Regions from separate parts of the Planococcus sp. 11815 genome, predicted to be linked through region 1. Evidence: riboswitches for the same ligand, from Rfam matches in the RefSeq annotation. Region 1 holds a riboswitch; the other holds the start of a gene.
What was found. A riboswitch is a leader RNA that binds a small molecule or an ion and turns the genes downstream of it on or off. The one in region 1 is predicted to bind FMN.
Positions count from the first base shown of each region.

Region 2: another riboswitch for FMN. It lies ahead of ribD (bifunctional diaminohydroxyphosphoribosylaminopyrimidine deaminase/5-amino-6-(5-phosphoribosylamino)uracil reductase RibD); the one in region 1 lies ahead of M1Q06_RS09710 (ECF transporter S component).

Region 1 covers NZ_CP096991.1:1,896,124-1,900,875, forward strand. The annotation lists gene M1Q06_RS09695 (RecQ family ATP-dependent DNA helicase) at 1-488, opposite strand, end outside; gene M1Q06_RS09700 (helix-turn-helix domain-containing protein) at 485-1,510, opposite strand; gene M1Q06_RS09705 (ferredoxin) at 1,617-1,868, shown strand; gene M1Q06_RS09710 (ECF transporter S component) at 1,925-2,506, opposite strand; FMN riboswitch at 2,652-2,787, opposite strand; gene M1Q06_RS09715 (hypothetical protein) at 2,866-4,041, opposite strand; gene sigX (RNA polymerase sigma factor SigX) at 4,031-4,564, opposite strand; gene M1Q06_RS09725 (ATP-binding protein) at 4,611-4,752, opposite strand, start outside.
Region 2 covers NZ_CP096991.1:430,570-435,321, forward strand. The annotation lists gene M1Q06_RS02300 (ring-cleaving dioxygenase) at 1-757, shown strand, start outside; gene M1Q06_RS02305 (TIGR04104 family putative zinc finger protein) at 907-1,206, shown strand; FMN riboswitch at 1,319-1,449, shown strand; FMN riboswitch at 1,557-1,687, shown strand; gene ribD (bifunctional diaminohydroxyphosphoribosylaminopyrimidine deaminase/5-amino-6-(5-phosphoribosylamino)uracil reductase RibD) at 1,787-2,869, shown strand; gene ribE (riboflavin synthase) at 2,875-3,510, shown strand; gene M1Q06_RS02320 (bifunctional 3,4-dihydroxy-2-butanone-4-phosphate synthase/GTP cyclohydrolase II) at 3,523-4,713, shown strand; gene ribH (6,7-dimethyl-8-ribityllumazine synthase) at 4,726-4,752, shown strand, end outside.

The DNA.
Region 1 (4,752 bases):
TTGCCAAGCTTTGGCAGAACCTCTGCAATGCGCAAATAATCCGGGCGAAAATCGAAGCCCCACTGAGAAATGCAATGGGCTTCATCCGCGACTAGCAGCGAGATGCCGAGTGATTTCAATTTGCCGAGCACATACGGCTGTACAAGCATCTCGGGAGCCACGAAGATGAATTTATAATTGCCGAGCGTGTTCCACGCCCTTTCGCGATCTTCCGGTTTCATGAAGGAATTGATGGCAATGACCGATTTTTCCCCCATCTTCTTCAATTGGGTGACTTGGTCTTGCATCAACGATAAAAGCGGCGAAACAATGACAATGGCGCCAGGCAAGACTTTGCCAGGAAGCTGATAACACAGCGATTTCCCCATTCCGGTCGGCAGCAGCGCCAAAACGTCACGCCCCGCCAGCACTTGTTCGATCACTTGTTTTTGACCGGGGCGGAATTCCGTGTAGCCGTAAGCTTCGTATAATAGCTTTTCAAGATTCATGTGACGCCACCTCTCATCGCCAGCGCCAACCGGATCTGAAAATAGCTGGCTTCAGGCAATCGCTCTTTAATGTCCCGCAGGCGCATCGTCTTCAACTCCTTGCTGATGTGATGGATCGACTCGAATAACTGCTCGTCCATAAACGGTGCGGAGCTGAACGCTGGGTCGTTCATGGCCATCTCCACGAAATGATCCTCGATCGTACTTGTTTTCAGCTGCCGGAGCTCAGCAATCTGCTTGAGTGAAAATCCGCGTTCAGACAGATTTTGCGTCCGCTTCGCCGATTCTGTCAAGGCAGATTGCTGAATGATGCCTTCAAGCATACCCGCGAGCAATGGATATTCCATGCCTTCGAGCACATCCAGCCAAGCATGCATGGCTTCAACAGCCGCAATCTTTACATCTATCGGCAAAACGCCATGCTGCATGGCCAATTGATCCCAGGTAAGCCCCCCGACACCATAGCCCGACAACCGTTCCACCAGGATATCTTTATGCGTTTCGGTTGTTTTTGCCATAGCCAAGCTGGTTTCGAGCTGGTTTTTAAAAGTTTCTTGAACAGCGGGTGAGCGAAAATCGACGCGTTTCAAATAAGCTTTGGCCCACGCCTGCACCGTTTCATCGGTGACGACTGGATCAAAGCGCTTTTGGCCTTGCATAAAATTGGACATCGTCTGGACCACCAACGATAGGCGCGCAAAGAACCGATTTTCATTGCCCCTGTACTTCCAGCCATTCAAAAGCGTAGGTGGAATTTCCAGATTGAATGCGGAGCGATGGAGCTGGACGATCTTGTCATCTGGGATCAAATAGCCCTGCGCCTGCAACCTGTCAATGGACGCTAGATACTCTTGCTTATCCAGTTTTGGAAGCACTGCAAAATAAGGATGCAACCCGAAATAGCCGATATCCTGAATCGTTTGCCCTGATTTCTTTCCTTTAATTAAATGATAAGGGGAAGATACGGTCCGTTGACCGTCTACCGCTTTCATAATCGCTAAAACGACTTCATCGAATCGCACTGAATTACCCTCCTGGCGGTTTTGGGTTGAAAAAATCATGAAATATCTATAGAATAAACACGATAGTATAACTGAACTTGTTCGGAGATAAAGGAGAGGAACTGGAATGGCTAAATATACCATTGTTGATAAGGATACGTGTATCGCATGCGGAGCTTGCGGAGCAGCGGCACCAGACATTTACGATTATGATGATGAGGGCATCGCCTTCGTTATTCTTGATGATAACACGGGGACTGAACAAGTGCCAGATGAGCTGATGGAGGATATGGAAGACGCATTTGAAGGATGCCCAACCGATTCCATTAAAGTTGCAGACGAGCCATTTGAAGGGGATCCACTTAAATACGAAGACTGACCAAATTTTGGTCAATAGAAAAAGCGGCCGGAAGAATCATCTTCCAGCCGCTTCTTTTATGATAAATAATAGGAACGTTGTTTTTCAATCCAGGTATGCATGCTGCCGAAGATCAATAAGACGACGGTCGTAAGCGCCAAGCCTTTGATCAAGTTGAACGGCAGGATCCCGAGGACAATGGTCGTGTACAATGCGTTTCCGGTCTGTTCTGGCATGTTCAGGAAGTACGTGTACATCGGCAAAAAGACGAAATAATTCAGCAAGCTCATGCCGATTGCCATCGAGAATGTCCCGATGACCAAACCGAATGCGATTCCTTTTTTTGTGGAAACTTTACGGTAAATGGCGTAGACCGGCAAAATGAACAATAGGCTCGTCGCGAAATTCGCCATATGCCCTACAGGGACGCCAGTCGGGCTTCCTGAAAAAATCCAGTCCAATACGTTCTTAAAGAATGCTACCAAGACGCCTGCGACAGGCCCCATCGTGATCGCCGCGATTAGTGCAGGCACGTCACTGAAATCCACTTTCAAAAATGCTGGCAATGCCGGCAGCGGAAAATTGAATAGCATCAACACAAATGAGATGCTACTCAGCATACCGATGACAATCATCGATTGCAATTTCTTGTTCTTCATGTTCCTCTCTCCTTGTCGTGATTCACCAGAAGAAAGGTTCGGATCGCATGCTGCCATAAAAAATCCCTTAAGCAAGGTTCACTTAAGGGAGAGTTAGGCACACTGAAATAAACGGCCCGCCATTAAAAACGGCATGCGTCCGTACCTTCACCTTCTCCCATCCAGACTATACTGTCGGCTTTGGAATCTCACCAAATCCTGCTTTTTACGGCTCGCGGGCTGATGGACCATTATGTCCAATTACCGCCGGTAGGGAATTACACCCTGCCCCGAAGATGAATCGATATTTTTTTATACAAGTTAATCTTATAAAAAAAAGACAGCAATGTAAACCATACTGCTTACATTGCTGTCTTTTTTTATTTTTCTGGCCAGTCGATGCGGTTGGGCGAAACGGGCAGCTCAAGTTCTTTGGAGAAATCGAATTTTGCCCATTCCACTTGTGCCGTATTGGATACCGTCAACGATGAGCCGTAGGATTGAGCCGTGAGCGCCATGCTTTCAATCATCTGCATCGCTTCCATTCCGTCAAGCGCCTCCAAGTCCATTGGCTCTTCGAATATCAATGTGGCGTTCATTCCATCCACTTCAACGCGGTAACTGACCCCGTTAGGAACCGGCGATCGGTAATCCTCATTCGGCGATTGCTGAAGTGCCATCAGCGCATCTCCTACATTTTCCGGCGACATGCCGTAAGCGGGAGCCAAATGCCATTCACTTGTTGACGAAGCAAGCAAGTAAAAGCTTTGCCCTTGCTCGCCCGGAACGAGTGGTTCCGCTGTCCCTACATGGGATAATTGCGCTGCTTCCCCGTCTTCATTCAATACACGAATTTCCTGCTGACCCATGAACGTTTCCTCCAAACTGTTCAGATACAGCAAAGTGGAGGCCGAACCTTGATCATAGGAATGGCCGTCCGGCAAGAAATGGCTGATCGTCGAACCGTTTTGCTGGAGCTCGCCTTCATATGGATGATACTCATCAAAACCCAAGCCGGATTCATCGATTTGACCGGCGAATGTTTCATATAGTTCGAGAGCGTTCGGCTCTGCCGTATCGGCTAGCTGTTCAGGAATGACGAAACTTATGGGCACAACATAGCCATGATAAGCAAGCCCGATGCGCAACACATGCGCACCTTCCAGTTCGCTCTCATAAACTGCGCTCCGCTTCACTTCCGGGCCATCCGTGGCCAAACTCGCTGCCCCTTCGGATTCTTTTGTGGACCCGTCTGCTGGCTCTGTTTGTTCCGTCGGTGCCTCATCTGTTGCCATCGTCGACTCCGCTTCACTGCTTTCACTCTCGCTGCTTGAGTCGGTTCCATTCTGCTGCAGCAAAGAGGCGACGAGCACCGAGATGCTCAGGAATGCGACGATGGCAACTAATAGCGGCAGCCAGCGCTTCGGCTGTTTGGGTGCTTGTTCTTTATGGGAAAGCTTTTTATACACTTCGGCTTTGGGCCGCCTGTCTTGTATTTTGGGGAAATCCCGCAACAAACTTTCGATTTCTTCATCGTCCCATTTGTCATTCGGCATATTCTCCTCCCCCTTCTGCTTCTAGTAATTTTTGGCGGAGGGACCGGATTGCCCGGTGCTGTGTCGTTTTGACTTTGCCTTCCGACCACTCCAGGACTTCAGCAGTTTCCGCAATGGAGAGATCTTGGAAATAACGCATGATGATGACCAGCTTCTGGTCGCCTGTACACAAATCGAGCATTTGGTATAAGCGGATCTTGTCTTCATTGAGCAATGAAACTTCTTCCGGTATTTTTTCAGTTGAAACCAATTGTTGGGTTTCCCAGTCGAAGAAATCCATCGAATGCTTTTTCCTTACTGCGGTCTTGCGGAAATGGTCGATGGCGACATTTTTGGCGATCGAAAAGAGCCAGGTCTTTTCCGAACTCTTTCCTTGGAACCGGTCATAAGCGCGCAGTACCCTCACATAAACTTCATGCATCAGATCTTCTGCCACATGCCGGTCCTTCACTAAATACACCAAAAACTGAAAGACATCCTGATGGTATTGATCGTACAGCCGATGAAACACGGAGTCATTCACGCAACTCCCCCCGTTCCTTGGATTAGTCGTCACGACAGCAGAAAAGTTACATCGCCTTCAGCGGCAATGTGAAGATGAACGAAGTGCCTTCGCCGAATTTGCTTTCGGCGCGGATTTCTCCCGAATGCGCTTTGATGATATTGCTGGCAATCGCGAGCCCGAGCCCTGTGCCGCCTTTGCCGAGCGTC
Region 2 (4,752 bases), 1.5 Mb from region 1:
CGAAATTTACAAGACGGCTTTCCGTGTGCCGACGGACGAAGCGCTTAGCTATTGGGAAAAACGTTTTGACAAATATGAAGTAAAGCACAATGCAATAACCGAACAATTCGGCGTGAAAACTTTGTCGTTTTCCGACTTCGATGACCAGCAGTATATGCTCGTATCGGACGAGAACAATGAGGGCGTACAGGCCGGCACGCCGTGGCAGCAGGGTCCGGTCCCGCTTGAATTTGCCATCACTGGGCTTGGCCCGATCCATATCCGCATCGGGCAATTCGATTACTTGAAGGAAGTATTGGAAAAAGCGATGCATATGCGTGAGATTGCTGACGAAGGGCCGTTTCATCTATTCGAGATGGGCGAAGGCGGAAACGGTGCACAAGTGATCGTCGAGCATAATGCAGACTTGCCGTCCGGCCAGCAAGGTTTCGGAACGGTGCATCACGCCGCCTTCCGCGTGGCGGACCGCGAAGCGTTGAATGAATGGATCGGCCATATGCAGGAAATCGGCTTCTCGACTTCCGGATACGTCGATCGCTTCTTCTTCGAATCATTGTATGCACGGGTCGCACCTGGTTTATTGTTTGAATGGGCAACGGATGGCCCGGGCTTCATGGGCGATGAGCCATATGAAACGCTTGGGGAGAAGCTTTCTTTGCCGCCGTTTTTAGAGCCGAAGCGTGAACAGATCGAAAGCATGGTGCGCCCGATTGATACGGAGCGCAGCACGAAGGATATCGAAAAAGAATACCTATAAGGAAAATTCGGCACTGCTCACAATGGGCAGTGCTTTTTTGCAGGTAGGAGGAAAGAATGTCCAAAAAACTGAAATAATGGGACGGTTTTGGGAACTTATCCCACTTATGTACGTAAGTATAGATAGTACAAGGAAAGGGGAGAACGGCGATGCCGAAATGCCAAAATTGCGGAACGACATGGACATGGGGGCAGACCGTCTGCCGATTGTTCACACTCGGGGATAGCTTAACTTGCCCCTCTTGCCGGCAAGAACAATTCATGACGATGGAATCGCGGAAAAAGACCAGCTTGTTCGTTTTTGCCGCTCCGCTCATCATGTTCATTTCGGTCGCTTTCGGCATCGATCCGTTCGTTTCCCTCGCCTTATTCCTGGTTTCCTTTTTAATGATCATGGGCATTTACCCATTCTTTATCGAATTGACAGACGAGCGCGGGCCGATGTGGTAACTAGTAAAAACCCGAGTTTCTTTCTAGGGATTGAGTTGGCTTCGCGCAAAAATTGAGATTCTTTTCTGGACAGCCCCCGGAGCTTGCGCTAAACTTACAGATAATCATCTATAGCGTTCTTCGGGGTCGGGTGAAATTCCCAATCGACGGTAACGGAGCAATCCGAAGCCCGTGAGCCTTTCGGGGCAGGATTTGGTGCAAGTCCAAAGCCGACAGTTAAAGTCTGGATGGGAGAAGAACCGTCAAACAGCCTACTAGCAATCGCTAAGGCTTCTTTGATATGCACTTTCAAGGCCCCTTTCTTTTACGAAAGGGGCCTTTTTTGCATACTGTGGATGATCAACTGAATAGTATTCCTTCGGGGTCGGGTGAAATTCCCAATCGACGGTAACGGAGTAATCCGAAGCCCGTGAGCCTTTCGGGGCAGGATTTGGTGCAAGTCCAAAGCCGACAGTTAAAGTCTGGATGGGAGAAGGAAGAACACGGAAATTATAGAGTTTTCTATAGTTCTATTTCCTATTGTCTTCTAACCCATTGGCTAATCAATGGGTTTTTATTTTGTTCTGAAAGGTGTGATCAAGTGGACGATCAGCAAATCATGAAGCACGCACTGGAGTTGGCGCGATCAGCTGCCGGGCAGACTTCCCCCAACCCTCTTGTCGGGTCGGTGATCGTCAAAGATGGCCGCATCATCGGCATGGGCGCGCATCTGAAAGCGGGACAGGCGCATGCAGAAATTCATGCGCTGAATATGGCAGGCAATGAAGCACGAGGCGCAGATATATATGTGACGCTGGAGCCTTGCAGCCATCATGGCCGGACAGGGCCTTGCGCAGACGCGATCATAAAAGCCGGCATCCGCCGTGTCGTCGTCGCTGTGCTTGACCCGAATCCGCTCGTTTCGGGCCAAGGCATCCAAAAGCTTGAAAATGCCGGGGTTATTGTAGAGACCGGTGTCTGCGAGCAGGAAGCTGCGGAGCTGAACCGGATGTTTTTCACCTTTATCCGCAAAAAGCGGCCGTTCGTCACATTGAAGCACGCCATTACGCTAGACGGCAAAATCGCTGTATACGGCGGCCGTTCTGAAAAAATTACAGGGCCTGAAGTGCAGCGCGACGTCCACGAACTGCGCTTGCTGCACGACGCCATCCTGGTTGGCACGCAGACCATTGCACTCGACAACCCCCGTTTGACCAATCGGTTTGCTGACTCCCCGAAGCAGCCGATCCGCGTCATTTTGGATCGCCAGCTGCGCATCCCATTAGAGAGCCATGTCATTCAAGTACCTGATGCCCCTACTTGGATTATCGTCGGATCAAGAGCCGATATCGACAGCCGCTGCGCATTTCCTGAGCATGTCCGAATTCTGCAACTGGATACGCCGGATGTGGAAATCGCCGCTGCACTGGAATTGCTGGCCGAGCAAAAGGTGTTGTCTGTCCTTGTGGAAGGCGGGCAAAAAATCAATACTGCTTTTTTGAAAAGCGGTTTGGTGGATGAAGTTGCTACGTATATTGCACCGATTATTCTCGGCGGCGAAGGAACCGTTTCCGTCTTCGGCGACCTGCAAACCAGTTCTGCGTCAAACGGCATTCGCTTGGAGACACAAAAGGTGGAGCACCTCGGAACGGATCTGAAGATCATCTCCACCTTAAAGGAGTGACACAAATGTTTACAGGAATTATAGAAGAAAAGGGGCAACTCGCGGGGATCAAGCGCGGCGCGTCCAGCATGGAAATGACGATCCGTGCAAATGTTGTCTTAGAAGAAACAAAAATCGGCGACAGCATTTCAGTCGAAGGGGTCTGTTTGACCGTGACTTCCTTATCAAGCGGCCGTTTCACGGTGGATGTCATGCCGGAAACCTTCCACGGCACGACCCTTTCTTCACTTAGTACATCCAGTGCCGTCAATCTGGAACGTGCCATGGCGGCGAATGGCCGTTTCGGCGGGCATCTTGTCGCGGGCCATATCGATGGGGTCGGCAAGATCTTGCGCAAGCGCCCACAGGAAAATGCCATGTATATCGATATAGCGGCGCCTCCTGAATTGCTTGCGCAGTCGATCGTTAAAGGATCCGTCGCAATTGACGGCATCAGCTTAACGATTTTCGAACTCAGCGAAAATCATTTGACCGTTTCGCTCATCCCGCATACGGCGGGAGAAACAACTTTGGGCAGCAAAAAAGTAGGCGATTCGGTCAATCTCGAGACCGATATGTTCGGAAAGTACGTGCAGCGTTTTATGGAGCATGCGCCAAAACAACCGATGAACGCCGATTATTTGCGGCGCCACGGATTTTAAAGGAGCAAACCGATGCTAAATACAATTGAAGAAGCAGTAAAGGATTTGCAGGCAGGAAAAGTCATTATTCTAGTAGATGACGAATCAAGGGAAAACGAAGGGGATTTTGTGTGCCTCGCAGAACATGCGACGCCTGAAAACATCAATTTCATGGCAACGCATGGCAGGGGGCTTATCTGCACGCCGGTCTCGCCGGATATCGCATTACGGCTGAAACTCGACCAAATGGTCAGCCATAATACTGACCATCACGAAACGGCATTTACCGTCAGCATCGACCATAAAGATGCCAAGACGGGAATCAGCGCCTTTGAACGGTCGGACACCATTTTGCAGATGCTCAATACAAAAGCTGTGCCGCAGGATTTCAAACGGCCGGGGCACGTCTTCCCGCTTGTCGCAAAATCGGGCGGCGTATTCCAGCGCCAAGGACATACAGAGGCGTCAGTCGACTTGGCGCGTCTTAGCGGCAGCGAACCGGCAGCGGTCATTTGTGAAATCATGAATGTTGACGGCACAATGTCACGCATGCCGGAACTGGAAAAGCTGGCAGATGAATTCAATTTGAAACTTATTACCATCGAGGATCTCTATGCGTACCGCGCGGAGAAAGACCCGATTCTCAAGCGGGAATCGAGTGTCCATATGCCGACCGACTTCGGTGAATTCCGCATGGTGGGTTATTCCAACCGCCTGGATACAGAAGAGCATGTCGCCATCGTCAAAGGCAATCCCGAGTCGGTGGAAGCACCGATTGTGCGCATTCATTCAGAGTGTTTGACCGGTGATATTTTCCACTCGCGCCGCTGTGATTGCGGGGCGCAGCTTGCAAAATCGCTTGAATTGATCGAACAGGCAGGTGCGGGCATCGTCCTCTATATGAGACAGGAAGGGCGCGGCATCGGCTTGTTGAACAAGCTGAAAGCGTATGAGCTGCAAGAACAGGGCTTGGATACGGTCGAAGCTAATGAACAGCTCGGCTTCCCTGCGGAAATGCGCGATTATACATTGTGTGCTTTGATGCTGAAAGACCTGGGCGTGTCGCGCGTCCGGCTGTTGACTAACAATCCAGCCAAGACAGCTGCGCTTATCGAATACGGCATCGAAGTGGAAGAACGGCTGGCGCTCGTCATCCCGCCAACTGAAGACAATACGCAATACATGAAAACGAAAAAACAACGGATGCATCATCTAATCGACTAAGGAGTGTTCATAATGGAAACAGTTTACGAAGCAAATTTG